DNA from 4 places in the Streptomyces sp. LaBMicrA B280 genome. Region 1 is predicted to be linked to each of the others. Evidence: riboswitches for the same ligand, from Rfam matches in the RefSeq annotation. Region 1 holds a riboswitch; each other region holds the start of a gene.

Region 1 (7,038 bases):
GGGCAGGCGCGGCGCCGTCTCCACGACGTCCGGCTGACCGCACGGGCAGCGGTGCGCGATGGCGCGCAGGCCCCGCGGGGGGCGGCCGAGCTGCTGCTTGAAGGCCTCGACGTCCGCGTCGGTGGGCTCGGTGCGCGGGGTGGGCGGCGGAGGGGTTTCCATGACTGCTTTCAGATTTGCTTTCTGTGGGTCACCGGACGGGGCCGGATCACTGGTCGGGGCCGGGTCACCGGTCGGGGCCGGTCACTGGTCGGGGCCGGGTCCCCGGTCAGGGCCGGTCACTGGTCGGAGGCGTCGGACTTGTCGACCCCGTCCCAGATGTTCGTGTACCAGGGCCGGTGGGCGGCCTTGAGGTCGGTGCGGGACTGCCGGGCCGCGCCCGGGTCGACCACCACGTACCCGGTCTCGCCGGGCATCACATAGTGCAGACGTTTGCGGATCTGCTGCTCCGCATAGGCGTCGTCCTGCCAGCGCGCCTTGAGGTCGCGCAGCTGTTCGACGCGCTTGCGGGCATCGGTCTGCTGCCGCTGGAGGTCGGCGATCTGGGCGCGCTGCGAGACGTACTGCCGCATCGGATAGGCGAGCGCGACCACCAGCGAGCACAGCACCAGCGCGAGCAGCGCGGCGCGGCCGGTCAGCCGGGAGCGGCGCGCCTGCCGCTTGGTCTGCGAGCGGTAGACCCGGGCCGCCGTCTGCTCGCCGAGCAGCCGCAGCCTGGTCGCGGTGGAGAAACGGTCCCGGTCCCTTGCGGCCATGTCGGCTCTCCGCCTCCCCTTTCACGCCCTCCTCGGGCGGTCGCACACGTGCGTACGTCCCCGGACACGGTACGGGACCGGGTACGGGGACGTACGTACGACTGGCCAAGAGGTGGCCCGGGCTGGGTCAGCCCTCGCTGTGTCCAGTTCGCGGAGCGCTGTGTCTACTGGTTCGCGGAGCGCTGTGTCTACTGGTTCGCAGAGCGAAACCGCGGGAAGGCGCTGCGACCCGCGTACACCGCGGCGTCGTCGAGGATCTCCTCGATGCGCAGCAGCTGGTTGTACTTGGCGACGCGCTCGGAGCGGGCCGGGGCGCCGGTCTTGATCTGGCCGCAGTTGGTGGCGACGGCCAGGTCGGCGATGGTGACGTCCTCGGTCTCACCGGAGCGGTGGGACATCATGCACTTGAAGCCGTTGCGCTGGGCCAGCTCGACGGCGTCCAGGGTCTCGGTCAGCGAGCCGATCTGGTTGACCTTGACCAGCAGGGCGTTGGCGGAGCCCTCCTCGATGCCGCGGGCCAGGCGCTCGGGGTTGGTCACGAACAGGTCGTCGCCGACGATCTGGACCTTGTCGCCGAGGCGGTCGGTGAGGACCTTCCAGCCGCTCCAGTCGTCCTCGAACAGCGGGTCCTCGAGGGAGACCAGCGGGTAGGCCGCCACCAGCTCCTCGTAGTACTCCGTCATCTCGGCGGCGGAGCGCTCCTTGCCCTCGAAGAGGTACTTGCCGTCCTTGTAGAACTCGGAGGCGGCGACGTCGAGGGCGAGGGCGATCTGCTCGCCGGGCGCGTAGCCGGCTTCCTTGATGGCCTCGAGGATCAGGTCCAGGGCCTCGCGGTTGGAGCCGAGGTTCGGGGCGAAGCCGCCCTCGTCGCCGAGACCGGTGGCCAGGCCCTTGCTCTTCAGGACCTTCTTGAGGGTGTGGTAGACCTCGGCACCCCAGCGCAGCGCCTCGGAGAAGGACTCCGCGCCGATCGGGGCGATCATGAACTCCTGGATGTCCACGTTAGAGTCGGCGTGCGAGCCGCCGTTCAGGATGTTCATCATCGGCACCGGCAGCAGGTGCGCGTTGGGGCCGCCCAGGTAGCGGAAGAGCGGCAGGTCGGACGCCTCGGAGGCGGCGTGCGCGACGGCCAGGGAGACGCCGAGGATGGCGTTGGCGCCCAGCGAGCCCTTGTTGTCGGTGGCGTCCAGGTCGAACATGGCCTGGTCGATCAGGCGCTGCTCGGTGGCGTCGTAGCCGACCAGCTCCGGGCCGATCTGCTCGATGACGGCGAGGACGGCCTTCTCGACACCCTTGCCCAGGTAGCGGTTGGGGTCACCGTCGCGCAGCTCGATGGCCTCGAAGGCGCCGGTGGAGGCGCCGGACGGGACGGCGGCACGACCGGTGCTGCCGTCGTCGAGGCCGACCTCGACCTCGACCGTGGGGTTGCCTCGGGAGTCCAGGATTTCCCGGGCTACGACGACGTCGATGGACGGCACGAGCATCTCCTTCTTGGATGTGACGCTGGAAGTGCGGGGCGGCGGCCGTACGGCTGCGCCTTGCGACTAGAGCCTAACCGTCCCGGGGTCGCCGACCACCGACCGACCGTCTGGTGGGCGACGGGGACATGCAGACGGTACCCATTGTTCACCACCGGAACAAAGGGGTTCGCGGATGAGAGCTGACTGAAGTCCGGGAAAACGCAAGACCCCGCCCCGGCGCGAACGGGGGAAACGCGCCGGGGCGGGGTGCTCGGGGGGGGCGGGTGCCCGGGAGAACCGTGGGGGGAGCGGGCCCCTGGGCCGTTGGGGGTCGGTCACCGGGGGCGGGTTCTCGGGGCTTGCCGCGGGCGGGTCGGCAGGCGCCTCGAAGGGAGGTGCCTGCTCCCGTGGGGACGGGGCGAGTCCTCGGGGGTACGGCGAGGAGGGGCGCCGTACCCCTTCGGGTCGGACTACTTGAGGTGGAGCTGCTGGCCCGGGTAGATCAGGTCGGCGTTGTCGACGATGTCCTTGTTCAGGTCGAACAGCTTCTTCCAGCCGCCGGCCACGTGGTGCGCGGCGGCGATGGAGCTGAGGGTGTCGCCCTTGACCACCTTGTACTCGCCGTCACCCTTCTTGACCTTCTTGCCGGTCGGGGTGGTGACGGTCTTGCTCTTGCTCGTGGACGAGCCGGTGGAGGTGCCCGTGGACTTGGTCGGCGCCGGGGTGGTGCGCTCGGTGGAGCGCGTGGCGGCCTGCTGGTCCGTGGAGCGGGTGGCGGTGCTGTCCGACGACGAGGGGGTCGTCGAGCCGGAGCCGCTGTACGGGGTGCTGCTCAGACCCGTACCGCAGACCGGCCAGGCACCCTTGCCCTGCGCGGCGAGGACCTTCTCGGCGACGGTGATCTGCTGGGACTTGCTGGCCTGGTCGGCGGTCGACGCGTAGGCGGTGCCGCCGTACGCGGCCCAGGTCGAGGCGGAGAACTGGAGGCCGCCGTAGTAACCGTTGCCGGTGTTGATGGACCAGTTGCCGCCGGACTCGCACTGGGCGACCGCGTCCCACTGGGAGGCGGTGGCGGCGGAGGCGGTGCCGGTGGCCATCAGCGGCGCGGCCACGGCGGCACCGGTGACACCGGCGAGCGTGACGACGCGGACGGCCTTGGACGGACGACGGTGCTTGCCCTTGCCGGAAAACAGCATGGAACGATCCCCTCACCGACGCCTGCGAGGTGAGCTGTCGGGTTCGGGCCGGTTGAGTTGCCCGGCCACCCCTCCTCGTGGAGGCGTGGCTTCACCCCAAGCCGGTCCGGCATCAACTGCCGGGCCCGGCACTTACCTTGGGTCCCCCGCTCCTGCCTGCGGCGCGTGACGCGACGACTGTTCCCGGGCAGCCGCTGGCAGGATTCGGCGTTGCGGCCGCCGGGGCTCGTGGTGACGAGCGGCCTTGACCGTAGCCACGTGATCGACGGAATTTCAAAGACGATCAGGGCTTCTGAGACTCATCCCACACTTTCGCCAAATCGGACATTTAGCGATCAAGTAGGGCGTCAACTAGCCCTGGTCCGCGTCCGTTTCGTCACTGACTTTCAGGGTCTGACCGGCGGTGATGTGGTTCGGGTCGGCGCCCACGACCTTCTTGTTCGCGACGTAGAGCGCGTGCCATCCGCCGTCGACGTCGAGCGAGTCGGCGATGGCGCTCAGCGAGTCGCCCGCGCGGACGGTGTAGCTGCCCGGCTCGCGGGTGGCGTGCCGACCGGAGTTCGAGTCGTTCTGCCCGTTTGCCGTGCTTTCGTCCGCGTTGCCGCCGCGGTGGCGGCCGCCGGTGAGGGCCCCGGTGTCGACCAGGTTCCAAGAGCCGACGGTCTGCTGGGGGTTGTCCGGGGTGCCGGTGGACGGCGCGGGGGTCGCGGAGCCGTCGGCGGGCGCGGACGGCGTGGCCGGGACGGAGGGGTCCGCGGAAGACGGGTCGGACGGGTCCGGGCTGGGGGTGCCGGTCCCGGGCTTGCCGGTGTGCTTGCCCGGGTTCGGGCTCGCGTGCTTGCCGGTCTGCTTGCCGGAGCCGTGGGTCGGCGAGGAGGAGGGGTCGGTGGATCCCTTCCCGGAGCCGGTACCGGTGTCCGAACCCTTGCCGGTGCCGGTGCCGGTGCCGGTGCCGTCCTGGTCGCCGCCCTGCGTGCCCGCCGGGGCGGAGGGGTCGGGCAGTCCGGACGGGTCGGTCGTGTCGCCGCCCTGGTCGCCGCCGCCGTCGCCGACGCCCGGATCGACGCTCACCGAACCGGAGTTCGAGGTCAGTCCGGACAGCAGGGCGCAGGTGGCCCAGGGCGAGGTGCCCTTGTCCTTGAGGATCTTCTCGGCCACGGCGATCTGCTGCGAGCGGCTGGCCTGGTCGGCGGAGGAGGCGTACCGCGTGCCGCCGTACGCGACCCAGTCGTCCTGGGATATCTGGAGGCCGCCGTAGTACCCGTTGCCGGGGTCGGCGCTCCAGGCGCCGCCGCTCTCGCAGTTGGCGACCTTGTCCCAGGTGGTGCCGTCGGCCGCGTGGGCGCTCGCGGCGCCGAGCAGCGGGATGGCGATGGCGGAGCCGGTCACACCGGCCGCGACGAGGAGGGCCGGAGCCTGACGGGGGCGGCGGTGACGACCGTTCCCGGAGATCATGCGGAAGCCTTTCGTACGACGGCGGGGGCCGGCGCGGCGGGTGGTGCCGGGTCGCCGCGCTGAGGGGTGAAGGTAGCGGCACACGATCACTTGTCACAAGTTCATGCCGCGCGGATAACGCGAAGATCACAGGATTGAACGTCCGTCCCTCCGCTCCGTCACGTCCCGTTTCACCCGTCGGGCACGGCGGCGCCTCATCCTCGGGGCGCGGGGCTCCCGGAACCATGGAACCGACCTGATTCCGGGGGGCTGTTCACCCAGGAGGACACAAGATGCGGCACACCCGGTTGCACGGTGAGTCCGCGGAGTACCTCGCCGCCCGCGAGGAGCTGCGCCGCGCCGAGATCGAGCTGATGCGCGAGCGCGAACGGGTCGCGGCCCTGCGCCGGTCGCTGCCGCCGGGGGCCGAGGTCGACGACTATGTCCTCCTGGAGGGCCCCGCCGACCTGGACGCGGGCGACGCGCCGGAGCGCGAGGTTCGCCTGAGCGAACTGTTCACCGGGGGCCCGGAGCGGCCCCTGCTCGTCTACCACTTCATGTACGGCAAGCGGCAGACCGACCCCTGCCCGATGTGCACCCTGTGGATCGACGGCTTCGACGGCGTCGCCCGCCATGTCGCGCGCAACGCCGACCTGGTGGTGGTGGCCGCCGCCGACCTGCCCACCCTGCGCCGGCACGCCCGCGCCCGCGGCTGGTCCCGGCTGCGGCTGCTCAGTGCCGGGGACAGCACCTTCAAGTACGACCTGGGCAGCGAGGACGAAGACGGCGTCCAGGACTCGACGGTCTCGGTCTTCACCCGGGACGCGGACGGCACGGTCCGGCACTTCTACTCCGCGCACCCCCGGATGGCCGAGGACATCGACCAGCGCGGCATCGATCTCCTCAGCCCCGTGTGGCATCTGCTCGATCTGACCCCGGGCGGCCGGGGCGACTGGTTCGCGGGCCTGGACTACTGAGCGGGCGGGGTGAACTCCACCGGCAGGGTGCGCAGGCCCCGCATGATGAGCCCGCCGCGCCAGCGCAGCTCGTCCGGGTCGGCGGCGAGCCGCAGATCGGGCAGCCGGGTCAGCAGGGTGGCCAGCGCGGTCTGTCCCTCCAGGCGGGCGAGCGGGGCCCCCAGGCAGTAGTGGATGCCGTGTCCGTACCCGAGGTGCTGGTTGTCCCGGCGGCCGAGGTCCAGTGTGTCCGGGTCCTCGAACCGCTCCGGGTCCCGGTCGGCGGCGGCCAGCACGACGAGCACCGGGTCGCCGGGCGCGATCTCCTGCCCGCCGATGGTGAGCGGCTCGGTGGCGAACCGCCAGGTGGCCAGCTCCACCGGGCCGTCGTAGCGCAGCAGCTCCTCCACCCCGGTCGCCAGCAGCTCCTCGTCGCCGCGGGCGAGGGCCGCTTGCAGGCGGTGGCGCTGCTCGGGGTGGGTGAGCAGGGCGTAGGTGCCGTTGCCGATCAGATTGACGGTGGTCTCGAAGCCGGCGAACAGCAGGATGAAGGCCATCGCCGCGGCCTCGTTCTCGGTGAGGTGCTCGCCGTGGTCGGACGCGCGGATGAGGCCGGAGATCAGGTCCTCGCCGGGCGCGGGCTCGGCGGGCAGCGCCTCGCGCTTCTTGTGGATCAGCTCGGCGAGGTAGCCGCGCATCTTCTTCACCGACCGGGCGACACCGCCCCGGGGTCCTCCCCCGTGCCGGATCATCATGCCCGCCCAGTCCCGGAAGTCGTCCTGGTCCTCGCGCGGGACGCCGAGCAGGTCGCAGATGGCGTAAATAGGGAGGGGAAAGGCGAACTCGTGGATGAGGTCGGCCGAGCCGCGCTCGGCGAACCGGTCGATGAGGTCGTCGGTCAGCTCCTGCACCCGGTCCGCGAACTCGGCGACCCGGCGGGGCGTGAACGCCTTGCTGACCAGTCGGCGCAGCCGGGTGTGGTCCGGCGGGTCGATGTTCAGCAGATGCGTCATCAGCTCGGCCTTGCGCTCGCCGGGGATGCCGGTCTTGCCCCTGGCGTGCTCGGGCTCGTCGTGATGCGCCGGGTTCTTGCTGAGCCGCTGGTCCGCGAGCGCCTGCCGGGCATCCGCGTACCGCGTGACCAGCCATGCCTCCACCCCGCTGGGCAACCGGGTCCGCCGCACGGGCGCGTGCTCGCGCAGCCACGCGTACGCCGGGTAGGGATCGGCGGCGAACT
Region 2 (7,038 bases), on a different contig from region 1:
GGCAGAGCAGTGGACTTTTAATCCATTGGTTGTGGGTTCGAGTCCCACAGGGCCTACGGAATCGCCCCCAGCTCAGAGGTAGTTCGAGCTGGGGGCGTCAGCCGTTTTCAGGGGGTTCGGTGATGATTCTGCTGCTGTCCGGGAGCCTGCGGGCCGGTTCCACCAATGAGGCGCTGCTGCGGACGGCGCGGGAGGTCGCGGTGGAGACGGGGACGCGGGCCCTCGTGTACGACGGGCTGGGACGGCTTCCGCACTTCAACCCCGATGACGACCGGGAACCGCTGCCGGCGGCCGTGGCCGGGATGCGGGCCGCGCTCGACGCGGCGGACGCGGTGCTGATCTGCACGCCGGAGTACGCCGGGACCCTGCCGGGCGCGTTCAAGAACCTGCTGGACTGGACGGTCGGCGGCACCGAGATCTGCGGCAAGCCGGTCGCCTGGGTCAATGTGGCGGCGCCGGGCCGGGGAGAGGGCGCGGAGGCCACCTTGCGGACGGTGCTCGGGTACACCGGGGCGGCCGTGGTGGAGGCGGCCTGTGTGCGGGTGCCGGTGGGGCACGGCGATGTGGGGGAGGACGGGGTCGTCGCCGACCCGGAGATCCGCCGGCGGGTCGGGGACGCGCTGCGGCTGCTGGTGGCGGCCGGTGCGGGGGAGGCGTGACGCCGGATTCCGCGCGGGTGCTGAATCTGTGGCGGCGGCAGCTGGGGGAGGTGCCCGAGTGGGTCTGGGAGCGTGCCGGGCTCCAGGTGCTCGTCCTCGCGGACAACGGGCTCACCGCGCTGCCGGGCGCCGTCGGACGGCTGCGGGCCCTGCGGACCCTGGACCTCGGGCACAACCGGTTCACCTCGGTGCCCCCGGAGATCGGGGAGCTGACCGGGCTCGACGGCTTCCTCTACCTGCACGACAACGCGCTCGGCGAACTTCCCGAGGAGCTGGGGAACCTGACGCGGCTGCGGTACCTGAACGTCGGGGAGAACGCGCTCACGGCCCTGCCCGGGACCATCGGACGGATGTCCGGGCTCGTCGAACTGCGGGCGCAGCACAACCGGTTGACCGCGCTGCCCGCTGCCGTCGGAGACCTCGGCGGCCTTCGCGAGCTCTGGCTGCGGGGCAATGAGCTGGCGGGCCTGCCCGCGTCCATGGGCGCGCTGACGGAGCTGCGCCACCTCGATCTGCGGGAGAACGCGCTGCCCGAGCTGCCGCCCTGTCTCGCCGCCTTGCCCCTGCTGCGGCAGCTGGACGTGCGCGGCAACCGGCTCACCCGGCTGCCCGACTGGATCGTGGACCTGCCAGCCCTGGAGAAGCTGGACCTGCGCTGGAACGACTGCCCCCGGGACTCTCCCCTGACGGCGGAGCTGGAGCGGCGGGGCTGCGTCGTCCTGCTGTGACGTGACCGCGCCCGCCGGTGTTCCCGGCGGGCCGGCGTACTCACCTCACGTCGTACGACCCCTGCGCCTTGGGAGTGCGGCGGCTGTGCGCGGCATGCCGGGGGCGGGCCACCTTGGAGGAGACCTGGCCGACGATCTCCCAGAAACACACCAGGGCGGTGATCGGCGGAATTCCGAAGATGATCAGGGAAAGCGGGGAATGCGCCGCATGGCAGACGCACAGGGCGACCGCCATCGTGGAGGCGCCCAGCAGAACTCCCCACGATCTCCTGGCACTTCGGCTTTGAACCGTCGCCCGCAGAATGGACAGCGCCGCCACGAGCCAGGGCCCGTACACCGTCAACGGCCACCACTGCGCGAGGCGCATCGGCAGTACGGAGGAAGCGGTGGCGCGGAGTTGTGCGTAGGAATAGGAGAAGGACCAGCCCAGCATGCACAGCGCGCACACCGAGATGGTGGCGATCAGCAGCGTGACGGGCGCACCGCGCTGATTGTCGCGCAGCAATCCGGGCTCGGTACGGATGCGCCGACGGTTTCTCCGGTGGCTGGACCTGCCGTGCGGCGGGGCCGGGTCGGGATTCGCGGCGGACGCCCCGGACAGCATCTGGGCCAGCTCTTCGACCGGGTCCCATTGCATCTCGAGCGTGCTGAACTCATAGTCACACAAAACGTCTTCATCGTGAATCCTGTCCATGGGCTGACTCCTAGAGCCTCACCATCGCCCGCAGGTACTCACTCTCCAGCTGGCGGATTCTCTTCAAGAAATCGTCGAGAAGATCTGAACAGCCGTCGGTGAACACCTCGCCTTCCCTGCTTTCCAGCCGGAATGTGACCGGCGAGTGGAGATTCAGCGCTGTGCGTCTCTCAGTGCGTGCCACGGTCAGCTAACGAGCCTCTCGGGAGATGGGGGTGTGGGGCATTCGGGTGCTTCTGTAGCTCGAAAGCGGGGTCCGGCGGTCCTATGACAGCAACTGGCGAAAATACGAATGCCGTTTCCGCGGGCCCGGGAACGCGGTGACGTCCCGCCGGGCGGCCCGTACGGTGGGCGGGAACCGGGGAGGAGTACGAGGGTGACGTCGAGCGAGTCGCGCGGGAGCGGGACGTGCCGGTGCTCGGGTCCTGGCTGGAGCTGCGGGTGCAGCGCAATCCCGGCGCGGCCTTCGGCATGGGCGGCGCCACGACCATCGTGTTCACCCTGATCGCGCTCGCCGTGGCCGCCGTCATCGTGCGGGTGTCGCGGCGGCTGACCAGCACCCCCTGGGCGATCGCCCTCGGCCTGCTGCTGGGCGGCGTCATGAACCTCGCCGACTGGGCGATCACCTGCGGCGGCGTGCTGATCGTCGCCCTGTCCTGCGCCGGGCACGAACCGGGCGACGCGCGCCGTCCCCGGGAGCGGACCGGCTGACGCGGGGCCGCACACTGGAGCCGATGAGCACCGAGCGAGCCCACCCCGAGTCCGCGCCGTACCCGTACGTGCTGCTGTCCGCCGCCGTCTCCCTCGACGGCTGCCTGGACGACACCGGTCCGGAGCGGCTGCTGCTGTCCGGACCGGCCGACTTCGACCGGGTCGACGCGGTACGGGCCTCGGCCGACGCCCTGCTGATCGGCGCGGGCACCCTGCGGGCCGACAACCCGCGCCTGCTGGTCAACTCCGCCGAGCGGCGCGCGGCGCGGCTCGCGCGGGGCAGGCCGGAGTACCCGCTGAAGGTCACCGTCACGGGCAGCGGCGACCTCGACCCCGGGGCCCGCTTCTGGCACACCGGCGGTGACAAGCTCGTCTACACGACCGACCGGGGCGCGGCGCAGGCCGCCCGGCTGCTCGGCGGCGCCGCCGAGGTCGTCGCGCTCGGCCCGGAGCTGGACTGGCGGGCGCTGCTCGGCCATCTGCGCACCGAGCGGGGGGTCGGCCGGCTGATGGTGGAGGGCGGCGCGGCCGTGCACACCCAGCTCCTCCAGCAGGGCCTCGCCGACGAGCTGCAGCTGGCGCTCGCCCCGCTGATCGTGGGCGATCCGGCCGCCACGCGGCTGTTCGGCCCCGGCCGCTACCAGGAGGGCCGGCTGCGGCTCGTCGAGTCCCGCCGGATCGAGGACGTCGTGCTGACGCGCTACGAGCCCACCGCGCCCGGCACCGGCCCGCTGCCCACCGCGGCCGACCGGCACTGGCTGCGCACCGCCTGCGAGCTGGCCGCGCTGTGCCCGCCTTCGGAGACGGCCTTCAGCGTCGGCGCGGTCGTGGTCGCCGCCGACGGCACCGAGCTGGCCCGCGGCCACTCCCGGGAGGGCACGGACCCGGTGGCGCACGCGGAGGAGGCGGCGCTCGCCAAGACCGACCCCGCCGACCCCCGGCTGCCCGGCGCCACCGTCTACAGCAGCCTGGAGCCCTGTGCCCGCCGCGCCTCCCGCCCCGCGCCCTGCGCCGAGCTGATCCTGCGGGCGGGGGTGCGCCGGGTGGTGACCGCCTGGCGCGAGCCGGACACGTTCGTGGTGGCGGCCGACGGCACGGGGGTGCTGACCGGCGCGGGTGCCGAGGTCCTCGTACTGCCCGAGTACGAGGACCTGGCCAAGGCCCCGAACCGGCATCTGCCGGGCCGCTCCGGGGCCCCGTCCTGACCGATGTGCTTTCCACCCTGGTGATGGCGTACAGTAGAGACATCGCCGCGGGGTGGAGCAGCTCGGTAGCTCGCTGGGCTCATAACCCAGAGGTCGCAGGTTCAAATCCTGTCCCCGCTACTGATATCTCAGGGCCGGAATCCAGTTGATGGATTCCGGCCCTGAGTGTTTTCCGGACCCCGGATACGGGGGTTACCCGTAGTGACCGTTCGACCGCCCTGCGCATAACGTCTGAGTCACCATCAAAAACCTGATGGCTCCTGAACGTCGGTCAACTCGCCCGGTTTGGCGGCCTGCTGGGGGGTACGTCCATGGCTCGAAGCGTTAATGATCAAGCCGAACGGCTTGGAAAGTTCCCCCCGGGTCTATTAACGTTCGATAACGCAGCGCGGTCGTCCCAGCCGTCACCCGCGACGGCTCCGTGCGCACGCGCCGAATCCCGCAAGGGAACCGGGGAACCACCACCTTGGGGTGAATCACGCGGACACCGTCGCGGACTCGGCCGAGTCCACGAGCGGTTTACGCGCGTAGGAGACCTTCCTGCTCCGAACCCGTCAGCTAACCCGGTAGGCGGAGGAAGGAAAGGAGCACGCCCCCGTGGCGTCCAACCGGCCTGCCCCAGAAGCCCCGTTCGTGCCCGCCCAGCGTGAACCCGAGTCGTTCGGCCCCGGCCCCGGCCCCGCCCTCGACGACGACGGACCCTGGGAGGAGTGGAACCCCACCGAGGAGACCGTCACCCCGGTCCGCGGCCGGCACCGCGTCGTCAAGCAGCGCGGCGGCTTCGCCCGCAGCTCCACCGTCCTCGGCGTCGGTGTGATCGCCGCCGTCGGCGCGGGCGGCATCGCCAGCGCCAACACCGGCAAGCCGCCGGTCTCCATCTCGATGCCGGACATGCCGAACGTCTCGGTGCCGCATCTGTCCACCGTCGAGCACTTCTTCGGCGACGACTCCACCGACGCGCCCGAGGCGAAGACGGATACCGCGCTCACCGGCCTCGGGCAGACCACCGAGGGCGCGAAGGACAGCGGCGCCGGCGAGGCCCTGCGCAACCGGATCATGGCCCAGGCCGAGCAGCAGCAGGGCCAGGCCGACAGCAAGGCCACCGCCGCGATGGTCGCCGCCGCCCAGCGGCAGAGCGACGCCGCGGCCGCCAAGGCGGAGAAGGAGGCCGCCGACAAGGCCGCCGCCGCCAAGGAGAAGGCGGAGGCCGACGCCAAGAAGGCGGCCGAGGCCAAGCGGCTGGCCGAGCTGGCCAAGCAGTACACGCTGCCCGTCGTCTCGTACACGATCACCGGCACCTTCGGGCAGCCCGGCGCCATGTGGTCCTCCGGGTACCACACCGGCCTCGACTTCGCCGCCCCCACCGGCACCCTGATCAAGGCCGTCCACGGCGGCACCGTCACCCAGGCGGGCTGGGCCGGCGCCTACGGCTACCGCACCGTCCTCACCCTGGACGACGGCACCGAGCTGTGGTTCTGCCACCAGTCCTCGATCAATGTCTCGGTCGGCCAGAAGGTCAGCACCGGCGAGGTCATCGGCCGCGTCGGCGCCACCGGCAATGTCACCGGTCCCCATCTGCACCTGGAGGTCCACCCGAACGGGCAGGCCACCGCCGTCGACCCCGCGCCCTGGCTGCGCGACAAGGGCCTCAACCCCTGACGGAACCCGCGCGGAACCCGCGCGGATCTCCCCACCGGCGGCGGAATGCGATCATCCGCCGCCGGTGTTGATGTGAAGCATGACTTCTCTGCGCACACTGGGCTCTTCCGACCTCGAGGTCTTCCCGCTCTGCCTGGGCGGCAATGTCTTCGGCTGGACCGCCGACGAGCAGACCTCCTTCGCCGTCCTGGACGCGTACACGGCCGCGGGCGGCAACTTCATCGACACCGCCGACTCCTACAGCGCCTGGATCGAGGGCCACCAGGGCGGCGAGTCCGAGACCGTCATCGGCAAGTGGGTCAAGGCCCGCGGCAACCGCTCCGACGTCGTCATCGCCACCAAGGTCAGCCAGCACCCGCAGTACAAGGGTCTGTCCGCGGCCAACATCAGGGCCGCCGCCGACGCCTCCCTGGCCCGTCTGGGCACCGACCACATCGACCTCTACTACACCCACTTCGACCAGCCCGAGGTGCCGGTCGAGGAGATCATCGGCGCGCTGGACGAGCTGGTGAAGGCGGGCAAGGTCCGGCAGATCGGCGCGTCCAACATCAGCGCCGAGCGGCTGAAGGAGTCCCTGGACTTCTCCACCCGCGAGAACCTGGCCCGCTATGTGGCGCTCCAGCCGCACTACAACCTGGTCTCCCGGGACACCTACGAGGGCCCGCTCCAGGACCTCGTCGCCCGTGAGGGCCTGTCCACGGTGCCGTACTTCGCGCTCGCCTCGGGCTTCCTGACCGGCAAGTACCGGCCCGGCGCGAAGGTGGACAGCGCCCGCGCCGGCCGGGTCGCCGACTACGCGCAGAGCGAGCGCGGCCAGAAGGTGCTCGCCGCCCTCGACGAGATCGCCGCCGCGCACGACGCCCCGCACGCCACCGTCGCCCTCGCCTGGCTGGCCGCCCAGCCGACCGTCACCGCGCCCATCGCCTCGGCCCGCACCCTGGAGCAGCTCCCGCCGCTGCTGGTCGTCGGCGACCTGAAGCTGACGGACGACGAACTGAAGAAGCTGACGGACGCCTCGGCGTAGGTCACATCTGGTACGGGTTGTACGAGGGGTACGGCGCCGCCGGGTAGCCGTACCCGGGACCCGGGCCCCGCGCGTATCCGTGTCCGGGGCCCTGCGGATACCCGTAGCCGGGACCGCCGTACCCCTGCCCCTGCCCCGGCCCCCGGACATACGCGTGCCCGTACGGCGCCGGTGCCCAGCCCCTCGGGACGGGGGCGGGAGCCGCCCTGCGGGCCGCGTACTCCAGGGCGGGGCGGGCGGCCTCCCGGCGCTGCCACAGCTCCTGGAGCAGCTCCCGCTCACGGGCGGCGAAGTCCGCGCCCGCCCGGCCCCGGCGGCCCCGCGCCCGCAGCAGCGCGAGGGCGGTGGCGTACGTCTC
Region 3 (7,038 bases), on a different contig from region 1:
TGTGCGAGGAACACGGGCACGGCCTCGCGAGCCCGGCGGCGGCCTTCCCCCGGTCGTACGAGGAGGTCGTGGCGTTCGCCGACACCGCGAGCTTCCCGGTGGTGGCCAAGAACCGGGAGGCGTTCCTGCGCCGCAGCCGGCCCGCCGTGGGCGGCACCACGCGGATCGCCACCCGCTCGGGCCTGCTCGCCCTGGCCCGAGCGTGGGGGCCGGACCCCGGGGTGATCCTCCAGGAGTACCTGCCGCGCGAGCAGGCCGAGGACTGGATCGTGCACGCCTGCTTCGACCGGGACGCGAACCCGCTCGCGCTGTTCACCGGGGTGAAGGTGCGGTCCTGGCCGCCGCACGCGGGCATGACCGCGCACGCGTACGTCGTCGACAATCCCGAACTCGCGGACCTGGCGGCACGCTTCGTGAAGCGGATCGGGTTCAGCGGGGTGGCCGACCTGGATCTGCGCTTCGACCGGCGCGACGGGCGGTACAAACTGCTGGACTTCAATCCCCGGATGGGCGCGCAGTTCCGGCTGTTCGAGAGCGCGGCGGGCGTGGACGTCGTACGGGCGCTGCACCTCGATCTGACCGGGCGGCCCGTGCCCCGGGCCGAGCAGCGGGCCGGGCGGCGCTACGTCGTGGAGAACATCGACCTGCCGGCCCTGGTCGCCTACCGCCGCGGCGGCTATACGACCCCGCACGCGCCGCGCCGGGCGAGCGGGACGGAGCTGGCCTGGTTCGCGGGGGACGATCCGCTGCCGTTCCTCACCATGCTCGCCCGCTTCGCGCGGCCGGGCGCGCGGCATCTGCGCCGGCTGTGGCGGGACCGCCGCCGCGGCACATCCAAGTAGGCCACGAGGAAACGCGTCCTGGGGAGGGACTTCGTGATCCGACCGGTTGCAGTCATCGGGGCGGGGCCGTTCGGCCTGTCCACCGCCGCCCATCTGCGGGCGCGCGGCCTGCCCGTACGGGTCTTCGGCGACCCCATGGTCAGCTGGCATGCCCATATGCCCGAGGGCATGCTGCTGAAATCGACCCCCGCCGCCTCCAGCCTCGACTGCCCGCAGCCCGGCCACACCCTCGCCGACTACTGCGCCGCGGCCGGGATCCGGCGGCTGGCCCGCGACGAGGACGTCATCCCGGTGGAGACCTTCATCGGGTACGGCGAGTGGTTCCAGCGGCGGCTCGTGCCGGGGCTGGAGCGGGTGCGGGTGGTCTCCGTGGAGCCGGCCGGGCGGGACGCGGGCCGGGGCTTCGAACTCAAGCTGGACTCGGGGGAGTCGTTCGTCGCGCGGGCGGTCGTGGTGGCCACCGGGCTGTCCGGTCTCGCCCATCTCCCGGCCGAGCTGCGGCGGGCGGCGGGCGGCGAGCCCGCTCCCGGGGGTCCCGTCTCGCACAGCTCCCAGCACCACGACCTCGCGCGGTTCGCCGGCAAGGAGCTGATCGTGGTCGGCGCCGGGCAGTCCGCGCTGGAGACGGCCGTGCTCGCGGCGGAGGCGGGGGCCCGGGTGCGGGTGGTGGCGCGGGGGCGCGGCCGGGTCGCGTTCGGGGCGCCGCCCTGGGAGCAGCCGAGGCTGCGTCCCGAGTCGCCGTTCGGGCGGGCCTGGTCGCTGTGGGCGTTCAGCTACTGCCCGCACCCCTACCGCTTCCTGCCCGAGCCCGCCCGGCACTTCCTGGTGCGCCGGGTGCTCGGCCCGCTCGGCGCCTGGTGGCTGCGGGAGCGGTTCGAGGGCGCCGTACAGGTGACGGAGGTCGAGCGGGTGCTGGGCGCGGCGGCGGCGGACGGCGGCCCGGAGCTGACCGTGCGCACGCACGGCGGCCGCGTCGAGCGGCTCACCGCCGACCATGTCGTCGCCGCGACCGGCTACCGCGTGGACATCGCCGCGATGGACTTCCTCGGGCCCACCCTGCGCACCCACCTCGCCACCAGCCGCGGCACCCCGCGCCTCGGCGCCGGCTACGTCTCCTCCGTCCCCGGCCTCTACTTCACCGGCCTGCCGGCCGCCTCCTCCTACGGCCCGGTGATGCGCTTCGTGTGCGGCACGGAATTCGCCTCCCCGAGACTGGCGGGACATCTGGCGGCGGCGCACGGCTGAACACCGCGCCCGCGGGTCCGGCAGCGGCCTTTGCCGCCCCATCACCGCTTGCCCCAAGCCCACTTGGCGGCACGTTCCGCACAAGTCCGAGGAAGGACACGGGAGTCGGGGCGGCACGCGGCGGCTGGTGGAGGGGGCGGGTCCGTATTCTCGGATCATGGTTGCCTCCCCCGCGTACGCACTGATCGCCACCGACCTGGACGGGACGCTGCTGCGCGGCGACGACACCGTCTCCGAGCGCTCGCTGGCCGCGCTCGCGCGGGCGGGGCGGGCGGGGGCCCGGCATCTGGTGGTCACCGGCCGCCCGGCCCCCAGAGTCCGCCCCCTGCTGACCGCCCTCGGCAGCACGGGCCTCGCGGTGTGCGGGCAGGGGGCGCAGGTCTACGACGCCGGGTCCGGCCGCATGCTGTGGTCGGTCCGGCTGGACCGGGAGCTGGCCGAGACCGCGCTCGGCAAGATCGAGGCCGAGGTGGGCCCGGTGTTCGCGGCCGTCGACCAGGACGGCACGGACGGGCTCACCCTGATCGAACCCGGATACCGGATGCCCCACCCGACGCTGCCCGCGGTCAAGGTGGCCCGGCGCGACGATCTGTGGGGCGCGCCGATCAGCAAGGTGCTGCTGCGCCACGCCACCCTGTCCGACGACGAGTTGGCGGCGGTGGCCCGCTCGGTGGTGGGCTCGCTGGCCACGGTCACCATGTCGGGGCCCGGGACCGTGGAGCTCCAGCCGTGCGGGGTGACCAAGGCGACCGGGCTCGCGCTGGCCGCCGAACGGCTCGGGGTCCCCGCGAAGGACGCCCTCGCCTTCGGCGACATGCCCAACGACATCCCGATGTTCCGCTGGGCGGCGCACGGCGTCGCGATGGCGAACGCCCACCCCGAGCTGAAGGCGGTCGCCGACGAGGTCACGACGTCGAACGAGGACGACGGCATCGCCGTCGTCCTCGAAAGGCTGTTCCCGGCCGGATGACCGGGAACAGCGGTGGTGCCGGGGGCCGCTACGGCCCGGCGTCGATCAGTAGGCGCCGTTGACGTTGTCGATCGAGCCGTACCGCGCCGCCGCGTAGTTGCAGGCGGCGGTGATGTTCGCGACCGGGTCGTAGATGTTGAACGACGTTCCGGCCACGTGGTACGCGTTGAAGGTCGGGTCGATCACCTGGAGCAGACCCTTGGACGGTATGCCCTTGGCCGCGTTGGAGTCCCACAGGTTGATGGCGTTCGGGTTGCCCGAGGACTCGCGGATGATGTTGCGGTGGATGCCGTTGTAGGAGCCCGGGATGTTCTTCTGGGCCATGATCGCGAGGGACTCGCGGATCCAGCCGTCGAGGTTGTTCGGGTACCCGGCGGGCGTGGTGGCGGCCGAGGTCGTACCGGTGGTGGCGGACGCGGTCGCCGCGCCCACGAGCGGCATGGCGAGCACGGCCGCGCCGGTGCCGGCGACGGCGATCAGGCGGACGAGACGGTTGGCGCGGGTGCGGCGCGGCTGAACGGCAGCAGACATGGGGACGTTCCTCTCCTACGCCTGCGAGGTGAGCTGTCGGGTTCGGGCGGGGAGGTGCCCGGTCGCGCCCCGTGAGAGGCGTGGCTTTACCCCAAGCCGTCCGGTGCGAACACGCGGTGCGGCGCGCTGTGTCACGCGCTGCGCCATGTGAGTCGTCCGGTTCGGCGACTTACCTGGGTCCCCCGCTCCTGCCGTACGAATGAGTTCGTCGATGGGTGTACGGGCGGCGGCAGGATTAGGCGTCCGCCCGATGGCTCGGGAACGTATGCGAGAGCACATGCCGGGAACAAGCGCTGAATTGTTATATCGAGGCATTTGGCCTTGATCATCAGCCTATGGGGTACTTGATCCTTTGCGAATGCCAACACTCAACTCGCTTACGGGGTGCGGCGGGAAGAGGTGTCGGCGGGTCACCGGCGGGAAGGCGGCCGGGTGACCCAATTCACGAAATGGCAAACTATGGAAAATCGGGCATGGGGGATTCGTCCCTCGGTGGGGCGGGGTCGATACTCCGCCCGTCCCGGGGTCGCGCCGAAGTTCCCGATTACCGGTTAAGGCAATAATTGTCCGTTGTCATCATCTGAGCAGGGGTATGCCGTTCATGACCCGATACCGCCCGAGCTGGACGGGTGGGCGCAGGGTGGGCGCTATCGGTGATCGAAACCGGACCGGATACGCTGACTTGAGTGAGGGCAGCGACCTATCGACAAACCGCGTAATCGCCAGCAGACACCAGCAGACAGGAGACCCCTCGTGACCGTCGTCGGGCCGTTCGAGCTGAGCGTGCGGGACCAGGCTCTCGAAGCCGATGTCCAGGCCGGATTGGCGGCTGTCGAGGAGGGCCTGCTAGAGGCCACGAAGAGCGAGGTCCCGTTCATCACGGGGGCCGCGCAGCACCTCCTGCGGGCCGGCGGGAAGCGCTTCAGGCCGCTGCTCGTGATGCTCGCGGCGCAGTTCGGCGACCCCTACGCGCCCGGAGTGGTGCCGTCCGCCGTGGTCGTGGAGCTGACCCATCTGGCCACGCTCTACCACGACGACGTCATGGACGAGGCCGCCGTACGCCGGGGCGTGGACAGCGCCAACACCCGCTGGGGCAACTCCGTCGCGGTCCTCACCGGCGACTTCCTCTTCGCCCGCGCCTCCCAGATCCTCGCCGATCTCGGCCCCGAGGCGGTCCGGGTCCAGGCCCTCGCGTTCGAACGCCTGGTCACCGGCCAGATCCTGGAGACCGCGGGACCCACCGACGGCCGCGACCCGGTCGAGCACTACCTCGACGTCCTCAGCGGCAAGACCGGCTCGCTGGTCGCGGTGTCCTGCCGGTTCGGCGCGATGATGTCCGGCGCCGACGAGACGGTCGTGGACGTGCTCACCCAGTACGGCGAGCGGCTCGGCGTGGCTTTCCAGCTCGCCGACGACTACCTGGACATCGCCTCCGACTCCCAGGAGTCCGGCAAGACCCCCGGCACCGATCTGCGCGAGGGCGTCCCGACCCTGCCCGTGCTGCGGCTGCGCGAGCGGGCCGCCCGGCTCGGTCTGCCCGAGGACCTCGCCCTGTGCGAGCTGCTGGACTCCGACCTCGGCGACGACGCCCGGCTCGCCGAGGCACTGGCCGCGCTGCGCGCCCACCCGGCCCTGGAGCAGGCCCGCCGGGACAGCGTGCGGTACGCGGAGGAGGCGCGCGCCGCGCTCGCCCCGCTGCGGGAGTGCGATGCCAAGGTGGCGCTGACCGGGCTGTGCGACGCGGTGGTGCACCGGGCCGGGTGACCGCCCGTGTCCGTGCCCCGGACAACCACCCGTTCGGCGTCCACCAGGTGGCCGTACCCCGGGTTCTCGTCGCATCCTGCCCTGAGGGACGCGTCCGAGCCCCTAGGGGTGCGCCCTACGTGTCATACCGCAGTCGTACGCCGAGTTGGCTCCGAGGGCTGACGCTTCCTCACCGCGGATTTGGTCGTATGGACACCACGGACATCACCACTCCTCACCGATTCGGGTGAGAATGGCGGCTCGGGTGGACCAGCGTGAGGGCAGCCGCCGCCGACGACGGAGGTAAGGCACACATGGCACCGTACGAATCCGACGACGCAGTGGGCGCCGCGCGGGACGAGGAGAGGCACTCGGGCCGCCGCAAGGCCGCTCGGTACGCCGTCCCGGTCGCGGTGGTCGGGGTGGCCGCGGCCACCATCGGGCTGGTCCCGGCGCTCGCCGACTCCGGCGACCCGGACCTGCCCAAGGTCACCGCCCAGCAGCTCATCAACAAGATCGCCAAGTCGGATGTGCAGCAACTGTCCGGCACCGTGAAGATCAGCACCGATCTGGGCCTGCCGGACCTCGGCGGCCTGGAGAGCGGCCTCGCCTCCGGCATGGCCCAGGGCTCCGGCGCGGGTTCCGGCTCCGCCGCCGACCCGAGCTCCCGGCTGACCGAACTGCTCTCCGGCACCCACACCCTGCGCGTCGCGGCCGACGGCCCGGACCGGCAGAAGCTCTCGCTCCTGGAGCAGGGCGCCGAGTACAGCGTCATCCACGACGGCAAGGACGTCTGGGGCTACGACAGCAAGAGCGACCAGGTCTCCCACGGCACCGCGCCCGCCGCGGGCAAGGACCGCACCGAACCCCCGGCCACGCCCAAGGACTTCGCCGAGCAGGCGCTGAAGGCGGTGGACGACACCACCTTGGTGACCGTCGACGGCACCGCCCAGGTCGCCGGGCGCGACGCCTACAAGCTGCAGATCAAGCCCCGCCAGTCCGGCACCACGGTCGGCGCGATCAACATCGCCGTGGACGCGAGGACCGGCATGCCGCTGAAGTTCACCCTGACCCCGAAGAGCGGCGGCGCCGCCGTGCTCGACGCGGGCTTCACCCAGGTCTCCTTCGCCCGGCCCGCCGCCTCCACGTTCGCCTTCACCCCGCCGAAGGGCGCGAAGGTCACCGAGCAGCAGGACGGCGCGCTGAAGGACGGCGCGGGCAAGGGCGCGGAGCGGCCCGGCCTCGGCAAGGGCCTGGAGGGCGGGGACGGCGCCAAGGGCCTCGAAGGCAAGGGCGCCCCCAAGGTGATCGGCAAGGGCTGGACCTCCATCGCCACCTTCGACTCCGGCGCCAAGGGCGGCCTGCCCACCGGCGACAAGGGCGGCGACCTCGGCGGCTTCCTCGGCTCGCTGGGCGACAAGGTCTCCGGAAAGTTCGGCAAGGGCACGGTCTTCTCCACCCGTCTGGTCAACGTCCTGATGACCGACGACGGCAAGGTCTACGCCGGTGCGGTCACCAAGGACGCGCTGGTGAAGGCGGCGGACGCGGGCAAGTAGGCCGCACCCGTCGAGGGGAGCCGACGGGAGTCGTCGGGAACCGGCGGAAGTCGTCGGAGACCGGCGGAAGTCGTCTGAGACCGGCGGGATTCGAGGGGGGAAGCCGATGGACCCGGTACGGCCCGGGGCGGCGGACGGCGTGATCGCCACC
Region 4 (7,038 bases), on a different contig from region 1:
CCGCGGCCGGTCGCGTACGCGTCCCGGATGCCGTCCAGGCCGACGATCCGGCCACCGGTGGGCAGGTCGGGGCCGGGGACGTGCTTCATCAGCGCGTCCAGGTCCGCGTTCGGGTTCCTGACCAGATGGCGGGCGGCGGCCACGACCTCGCGCAGATTGTGCGGCGGCATGTTGGTCGCCATGCCGACCGCGATGCCCGAGGAGCCATTGACCAGCAGGTTCGGGAAGGCGGCCGGCAGGGCCACCGGCTCCTGCTCCTGGCCGTCGTAGTTCGGCGTGAAGTCGACCGTGTCCTCGTCGATGGACTCGGTCATCAGGCTGGTGGCCTCGGCCATCCGGCACTCGGTGTACCGCATGGCGGCCGGCGGGTCGTCATTGCCCAGCGAGCCGAAGTTGCCGTGGCCGTCGACCAGCGGCAGCCGCATGGAGAAGGGCTGGGCCATGCGCACCAGGGCGTCGTAGATCGACGCGTCGCCGTGCGGGTGGAGCTTGCCCATGACCTCGCCCACGACACGCGCGCACTTCACATAGCCGCGTTCGGGGCGCAGGCCCATCTCGTTCATCTGATAGACGATCCGGCGGTGCACCGGCTTGAGGCCGTCACGGGCGTCCGGCAGGGCGCGCGAGTAGATGACCGAGTACGCGTACTCGAGGTAGGAGCCACGCATCTCGTCCACGACGTCGATGTCGAGGATCTTCTCCTCGTACGAATCGTCGGGCGGCGGGGTCTTCGTGCTGCGGCGGGCCATCGCTGCCGGCTCCTCCTGATCTGGTCGCTCGCCTTCGGGGCGCGCACCCTTCGGCTCGCTCGTGCTGAAGCGTCTGACGGATCTGTCGCGGACCATTGTGGACCGGGGCACTGACAACCCGGACCGGCGCCCCGGACGATCACCGTGATCCGGGTGCGAGGCAGGCTACGCGATCCGCTGTCGGCGTACGTGCCGCGGGAACTTCGCCGAGGCCTCGCACGCTTTGCATACAGTGGCAGGAACGGCAGGAAAAACGCGGTTTTCACAACCGCCTCCGCTCGCGAAGGGACGTACATGCCCATGGGTCACACGACCACAGCCCAGGCAGGCTCCGGGGGCCTGACAGCGACCGAGCATCGCCTGGCCAACGGTCTGCGCGTGGTGCTCTCCGAGGACCACCTGACCCCGGTGGCGGCGGTCTGCCTCTGGTACGACGTCGGCTCCCGCCACGAGGTCAAGGGGCGCACCGGCCTGGCCCACCTCTTCGAGCACCTGATGTTCCAGGGTTCCGGGCAGGTCAAGGGCAACGGCCACTTCGAGCTGGTGCAGGGCGCCGGCGGCTCCCTCAACGGCACCACCAGCTTCGAGCGCACCAACTACTTCGAGACCATGCCCGCCCACCAGCTGGAGCTCGCGCTCTGGCTGGAGGCCGACCGCATGGGCTCGCTGCTGACCGCCCTGGACGACGAGTCCATGGAGAACCAGCGCGACGTCGTCAAGAACGAGCGCCGCCAGCGCTACGACAACGTCCCCTACGGCACCGCCTTCGAGAAGCTGACCGCCCTGTCGTACCCCGAGGGCCACCCCTACCACCACACGCCGATCGGCTCGATGGCGGACCTGGACGCGGCCACCCTGGAGGACGCCCGCCAGTTCTTCCGCACCTACTACGCGCCGAACAACGCGGTGCTCTCCGTGGTCGGCGACATCGACCCCGAGCAGACCCTCGCCTGGGTCGAGAAGTACTTCGGCTCCATCCCGGGCCACGAAGGCAAGTCCGCGCCCCGTGACGGCTCCCTGCCGGAGGTCATCGGCGAGCAGCTGCGCGAGGTCGTCGTCGAGGAGGTACCGGCGCGCGCCCTGATGGCCGCCTACCGGCTGCCCGAGGACGGCACGCGCGCGTGCGACGCGGCCGACCTCGCCCTGACCGTCCTCGGCGGCGGCGAGTCCTCCCGGCTGTACAACCGGCTGGTGCGGCGCGACCGTACGGCCGTCGCGGCCGGCTTCGGGCTGCTGCGGCTGGCCGGGGCGCCCTCCATGGGCTGGCTGGACGTGAAGACCTCCGGCGATGTCGAGGTGCCGGTCATCGAGACCGCCATCGACGAGGAGCTGGCCCGGTTCGCCGAGGAGGGCCCCACCGCGGAGGAGATGGAGCGCGCCCAGGCCCAGTTGGAGCGCGAGTGGCTGGACCGGCTCGGCACCGTCGCGGGCCGCGCCGACGAACTGTGCCGCTACGCCGTCCTGTTCGGCGACCCGCAGCTCGCCCTGAACGCCGTGCAGCGCATCCTCGAGGTCACCCCCGAGGAGGTCCGGGAGGTCGCCAAGGCCCGGCTGCGCCCCGACAACCGCGCCGTCCTGGTCTACGAGCCGAAGTCCCCGCAGGCCGTCGAGGACGCCGATGTGCCTCAGGACCCGGAGTCGGAGGCCACCGTAGAGGCCGGAAACGAGAACGAGGAGACGGCCAAGTGACCGAGCAGCTCGCCACCATGGACTTCCACCCGCAGCCGCAGGCCGGCGAGGCGAAGCCGTGGGCCTTCCCGGCCCCCGAGCGCGGCGCGCTCGACAACGGTCTGACCGTGCTGCGCTGCCACCGCCCCGGTCAGCAGGTCGTCGCCGTCGAGGTGCTCCTGGACGCCCCCCTGGACGCCGAGCCGGCCGGCCTGGACGGCGTCGCCACCATCATGGCGCGCGCCTTCTCCGAGGGCACCGACAAGCACTCCGCCGAGGAGTTCGCCGCCGAGCTGGAGCGCGCGGGCGCCACCCTGGACGCCCACGCGGACCACCCCGGCGTCCGGATCAGCCTGGAGGTCCCCGCCTCGCGCCTGGCCAAGGGCCTCGGCCTGGCCGCCGACGCGCTGCGCGCCCCCGCCTTCGCCGAGAGCGAGGTGGAGCGGCTGGTCCGCAACCGCCTGGACGAGATCCCGCACGAGCTGGCCAGCCCCGCCCGGCGCGCCGCCAAGGAGCTCTCCAAGGAGCTGTTCCCGGCGACCGCGCGCATGTCCCGGCCGCGCCAGGGCACCGAGGAGACCGTCGAGAAGATCGACGCGGCCGCCGTACGCGCGTTCTACGACCGCCATGTGCGCCCCGCCACCGCCACCGCGGTCGTGGTCGGCGACCTCACCGGCATCGACCTGGACGCGCTGCTCGGCGAGACCCTGGGCGCCTGGACCGGTACCCCGGGCGAGCCCCGCCCCGTGCCCGCGGTGACGGCCGACGACACCGGGCGTGTCGTGATCGTGGACCGGCCCGGCGCCGTCCAGACGCAGCTGCTCATCGGCCGGGTCGGCTCGGACCGGCACGACCGGGTGTGGCCCGCCCAGGTGCTCGGCACCTACTGCCTCGGCGGCACCCTCACCTCCCGCCTGGACCGCGTCCTGCGCGAGGAGAAGGGCTACACCTACGGTGTGCGCGCGTTCGGGCAGGTGCTCCGCTCCGGACCCGAGGGCAACGGCGCCTCCATGCTGGCCATCAGCGGCTCCGTGGACACCCCCAACACCGGCCCCGCGCTGGACGACCTGTGGAAGGTGCTGCGCACCCTCGCCGCAGAGGGCCTGACCGACGCCGAGCGGGACGTCGCCGTGCAGAACCTGGTCGGGGTCGCGCCGCTGAAGTACGAGACCGCGGCGGCCGTCGCGGGCACGCTCGCCGACCAGGTGGAGCAGCATCTGTCCGACGACTTCCAGGCGACGCTCTACCGGCAGTTGGCCGCGACGGGCACCGTGGAGGCCACCGCGGCGGTCGTCAACGCCTTCCCGGTGGACCGTCTGGTGACGGTTCTCGTGGGTGACGCGTCGGAGATCAAGGCGCCCGTGGAGGCACTCGGCATCGGCGAGGTCACCGTGGTGGCGGCCGAGTAACCGCGCACGCGGGCGGTCCTCTTACGGGTGGGGCCCTGACGGCCTACAGGTCGTCAGGGCCCCACTTTGTTCCACTGCCTCCTCAAGATGTCCGAATTGCGGCGGAGGTTGCCCGTCTGCCCTGTGGGATGCGCTACAAAAGCCGCGTTCTGTTTGAGGATTGAGAGCCGGTCCGCTTAGCGTCGTCCGGGTTGTCCGTCGGGCAGTGCGCCGCAGCCGCGGCACCGGACAGCCATCGCCGAGTCCCCAGGCGCGAGTCAGGGGAGCCGGGGACCCACACGTCCCTGGGGTGAATCGGGCGTCCGTGCGCGAGCGCGGGGCCCGTAGGAGACCTTCCTGCTCCGAACCCGTCAGCTAACCCGGTAGGCGAGAGGGAAGGAAAGGAACAGCCACACACATGGCGTTCATATGCGCCACCGGGAAGCACCGCAAGCCCGGCCGGGTCAAGCGCACCACCGCCCAGGCGGCCGGTGTCGCGGCCCTGACGACCACCGGTGTCATCGGCACCCTCGCCGCGTCCCCGGCGCTCGCCGCCGAGCACACCGTCGAGCAGACCGGCCTCACCCCGGTGCTCACCGCCGGCGACGACCTCGCCGAGCACATCGACGCCCAGGCCGTCGCCCAGCAGCGGATCGCCGAGCACGAGGCGGCCGAGAGGGCCGCCGCGGTGCGCGCCAAGGAGGCCCGTGCGGCCAAGGCCCGCGCCGCCCGCGAGGCCGAGCGCAAGCGACTGAACGCCTTCGTCGCCCCGATCGCGCACTCCTACGTGTCCACCGGCTACAAGGCCAGCAGCTCTCTGTGGTCATCCGGCTCCCACACCGGCATCGACTTCCACGCCATGACCGGCACCTCCGTCCACGCGGTCGGCGTCGGCACCGTCGTCTCCACCGGCTGGGGCGGGGCGTACGGCAACCAGATCGTGCTCCGCATGGCCGACGGCATGTACACCCAGTACGGCCATCTGTCGTCCATCGGTGTCACGGTGGGCCAGCAGGTCACCGCGGGCCAGCAGATCGGCCTGTCCGGCGCGACCGGCAATGTCACCGGCCCGCATCTGCACTTCGAGGCGCGCACCGGCCCCGACTACGGCTCCGACGTCGACCCCCTCGCCTACCTCCGCGGCCACGGCGTGAACGTCTGACCGACCCGCACGGCGTCAAACCGACCCGCACGGCATGAAAAAGCCCCGGCCCACCCGGCCGGGGCTTTTCGCCGTTCTCCGGCGGTTCTCGGCGGGCCCTGTCCAAAAAATATCCATGGTTCGGGGCCCGCCATCGGAAATTCCGGCGCGGTGGAATAGAGTCACGGAAAACACGCGCCCGTCGTCGGTGTCGTGTCGCGGGTATTAAGGCGGAGGTCGGTCATGCGTATTCCGGCGCAATCGGTGTGCACGGCGATCCGGGACGACATCGTCGCCGGCGCCCTCGAACGCGGCGGCCGCCTCACCGAGGAGGTGCTCGCCCGCCGCTACGGCGTCTCCCGCGTCCCCGTGCGCGAGGCCCTGCGCACCCTGGAGGCGGAGGGCTTCGTGGTGACCCGCCGGCACGCGGGCGCCTGTGTGGCCGAACCGACCGAGCAGGAGGCCGCCGACCTGCTGGAGATGCGCCTGCTCCTGGAGCCGCTGGGTGCCGCGCGCGCCGCCCGGCGCCGTACCGAGGCCCATCTGAAGGTGCTGCGCGGCCTGGTCCGGCTGGGCCAGGAGCGCGCCAGGAGGGGCGGCAGCGAGGATCTCCGCGCCCTGGACGGCTGGTTCCACGAGACGCTGGCCCAGTCCTGCGGCAGCCCCTCGCTGACCTCGGCACTCGTCCAACTGCGCCACAAGATCGCCTGGATGTACACGGTGGCCACGCCGCCCGACGTGGTCGGCACCTGGGCGGAGCACGGCGCGATCGTGGACGCGGTGGCCCGCGGCGACGGCGAGCGCGCCCGCGCGGTGACCGCGCTGCACACCGAGCGGGCGACGGCGGCGCACCGGCTGCGCGTCCCCGGAGCCGCGCCGCGCACGCGGACTTCGCAACATGCCGTAAACATGTCCGGTGCGGGGAATTAACACCGGTGCCGTATACAAAGTGGGCGGGATATTCGACGGCCGTGTATTTCTGGATGCCCTGAATTCCGGTGAACGGGTCATGGTGAATGCTGGCCGCGACCAATAAGGTGGCGGCCGAAAACGCGGAAGCCGCGCCACCCACTGAGGATGGCGCGGCTTCTCGAAATCCCGCCCGGCCCGTTCCGGGTCCGCGCAGCCGGCCCCGGGTCCCGCGTAGACGGGCCCGGTCCCGCTCAGACCGTCTCGGGCAGCTCTTCCAGGCCCTCGGCGACCAGCTTGGCCAGTCGGTCCAGGGCGGCGTCCGCGCCCTCGGCGTCGGAGGCGAGCACGATCTCCTCGCCGCCCTGGGCACCCAGGCCCAGAACACCCAGCATGGACGCCGCGTTGACCGGGGTGCCGCCGGCCTTGCAGATCGTCACCGGGATGCCTGCGGCCGTGGCGGCCCGGACGAAGATGGAGGCGGGGCGGGCGTGAAGACCCTCGGCCCAGCCGACGTTGACGCGGCGCTCAGCCATGTGTTGCTGCCCTTCACTGTTCAGGGTTGTCTAGACCAGTGTTCCATATCGTGACGCGTGCCAGAAGAGGGGCTGCGCACCCCCTCCGCCGTGCTCCACAGAGTGCCCCGCGCCGTTGTCGTACGCGAGCCGTACGCTGGGCCCCATGCGAACCTCGGCGGAACCGCGGAGCCGGTACGAGTACCCCGCGCACTGGGAGGCGGACGTGGTGCTGCGGGACGGAGGGACCGCCCGCATCCGGCCCATCACCGTCGACGACGCCGACCGCCTGGTCCACTTCTACGAGCAGGTCTCGGACGAGTCCAAGTACTACCGTTTCTTCGCTCCTTACCCCCGGCTCTCCGCCAAGGACGTCCACCGCTTCACGCACCATGACTTCGTGGACCGGGTGGGCCTCGCGGCCACCGTGGGCGGCGAGTTCATCGCGACCGTGCGCTACGACCGCATCGGTGCCGGCGGCGCGCCCGCCTCCGGACCTGCCGACGAGGCGGAAGTCGCCTTCTTGGTACAGGACGCCCACCAGGGCAGGGGAGTCGCCTCCGCCCTCCTCGAGCACATCGCGGCCGTCGCCCGGGAGCGGGGCATCCGCCGCTTCGCCGCCGAGGTGCTGCCCGCCAACAACAAGATGATCAAGGTGTTCACGGACG

What was found. A riboswitch is a leader RNA that binds a small molecule or an ion and turns the genes downstream of it on or off. The one in region 1 is predicted to bind cyclic di-AMP.
Region 2: linked by a shared signal. The riboswitch ahead of ACLF5H_RS17895 (M23 family metallopeptidase) and the one ahead of ACLF5H_RS10590 (transglycosylase family protein) in region 1 are both predicted to bind cyclic di-AMP.
Region 3: linked by a shared signal. The riboswitch ahead of ACLF5H_RS13605 (transglycosylase SLT domain-containing protein) and the one ahead of ACLF5H_RS10590 (transglycosylase family protein) in region 1 are both predicted to bind cyclic di-AMP.
Region 4: linked by a shared signal. The riboswitch ahead of ACLF5H_RS35000 (M23 family metallopeptidase) and the one ahead of ACLF5H_RS10590 (transglycosylase family protein) in region 1 are both predicted to bind cyclic di-AMP.

The regions. Positions count from the first base shown of each region.
Region 1 is NZ_JBMJCT010000011.1:80,233-87,270, forward strand. It holds gene ACLF5H_RS10575 (DUF501 domain-containing protein) at 1-162, opposite strand, end outside; gene ACLF5H_RS10580 (FtsB family cell division protein) at 279-755, opposite strand; gene eno (phosphopyruvate hydratase) at 944-2,239, opposite strand; gene ACLF5H_RS10590 (transglycosylase family protein) at 2,686-3,411, opposite strand; cyclic di-AMP (ydaO/yuaA leader) riboswitch at 3,416-3,585, opposite strand; gene ACLF5H_RS10595 (transglycosylase family protein) at 3,763-4,866, opposite strand; gene ACLF5H_RS10600 (DUF899 family protein) at 5,139-5,822, shown strand; gene ACLF5H_RS10605 (cytochrome P450 family protein) at 5,816-7,038, opposite strand, start outside.
Region 2 is NZ_JBMJCT010000018.1:86,855-93,892, forward strand. It holds tRNA gene ACLF5H_RS17860 (tRNA-Lys) at 1-56, shown strand, start outside; gene ACLF5H_RS17865 (NADPH-dependent FMN reductase) at 123-659, shown strand; gene ACLF5H_RS17870 (leucine-rich repeat domain-containing protein) at 656-1,387, shown strand; gene ACLF5H_RS17875 (DUF2637 domain-containing protein) at 1,428-2,081, opposite strand; partial or broken gene ACLF5H_RS17880 (signal peptidase II) at 2,463-2,792, shown strand; gene ACLF5H_RS17885 (dihydrofolate reductase family protein) at 2,816-3,997, shown strand; tRNA gene ACLF5H_RS17890 (tRNA-Met) at 4,044-4,117, shown strand; cyclic di-AMP (ydaO/yuaA leader) riboswitch at 4,418-4,585, shown strand; gene ACLF5H_RS17895 (M23 family metallopeptidase) at 4,595-5,656, shown strand; gene ACLF5H_RS17900 (aldo/keto reductase) at 5,736-6,680, shown strand; partial or broken gene ACLF5H_RS17905 (PrsW family intramembrane metalloprotease) at 6,682-7,038, opposite strand, start outside.
Region 3 is NZ_JBMJCT010000012.1:159,966-167,003, forward strand. It holds gene ACLF5H_RS13590 (ATP-grasp domain-containing protein) at 1-842, shown strand, start outside; gene ACLF5H_RS13595 (NAD(P)-binding domain-containing protein) at 876-2,087, shown strand; gene ACLF5H_RS13600 (HAD family hydrolase) at 2,245-3,057, shown strand; gene ACLF5H_RS13605 (transglycosylase SLT domain-containing protein) at 3,103-3,588, opposite strand; cyclic di-AMP (ydaO/yuaA leader) riboswitch at 3,592-3,809, opposite strand; gene ACLF5H_RS13610 (polyprenyl synthetase family protein) at 4,342-5,352, shown strand; gene ACLF5H_RS13615 (LolA family protein) at 5,646-6,887, shown strand; gene ACLF5H_RS13620 (ABC transporter ATP-binding protein) at 6,994-7,038, shown strand, end outside.
Region 4 is NZ_JBMJCT010000064.1:129,216-136,253, forward strand. It holds gene ACLF5H_RS34985 (DNA gyrase/topoisomerase IV subunit A) at 1-749, opposite strand, end outside; gene ACLF5H_RS34990 (M16 family metallopeptidase) at 1,044-2,438, shown strand; gene ACLF5H_RS34995 (M16 family metallopeptidase) at 2,456-3,826, shown strand; cyclic di-AMP (ydaO/yuaA leader) riboswitch at 4,053-4,210, shown strand; gene ACLF5H_RS35000 (M23 family metallopeptidase) at 4,224-4,967, shown strand; gene ACLF5H_RS35005 (GntR family transcriptional regulator) at 5,190-5,876, shown strand; gene ACLF5H_RS35010 (HPr family phosphocarrier protein) at 6,110-6,391, opposite strand; gene ACLF5H_RS35015 (GNAT family N-acetyltransferase) at 6,537-7,038, shown strand, end outside.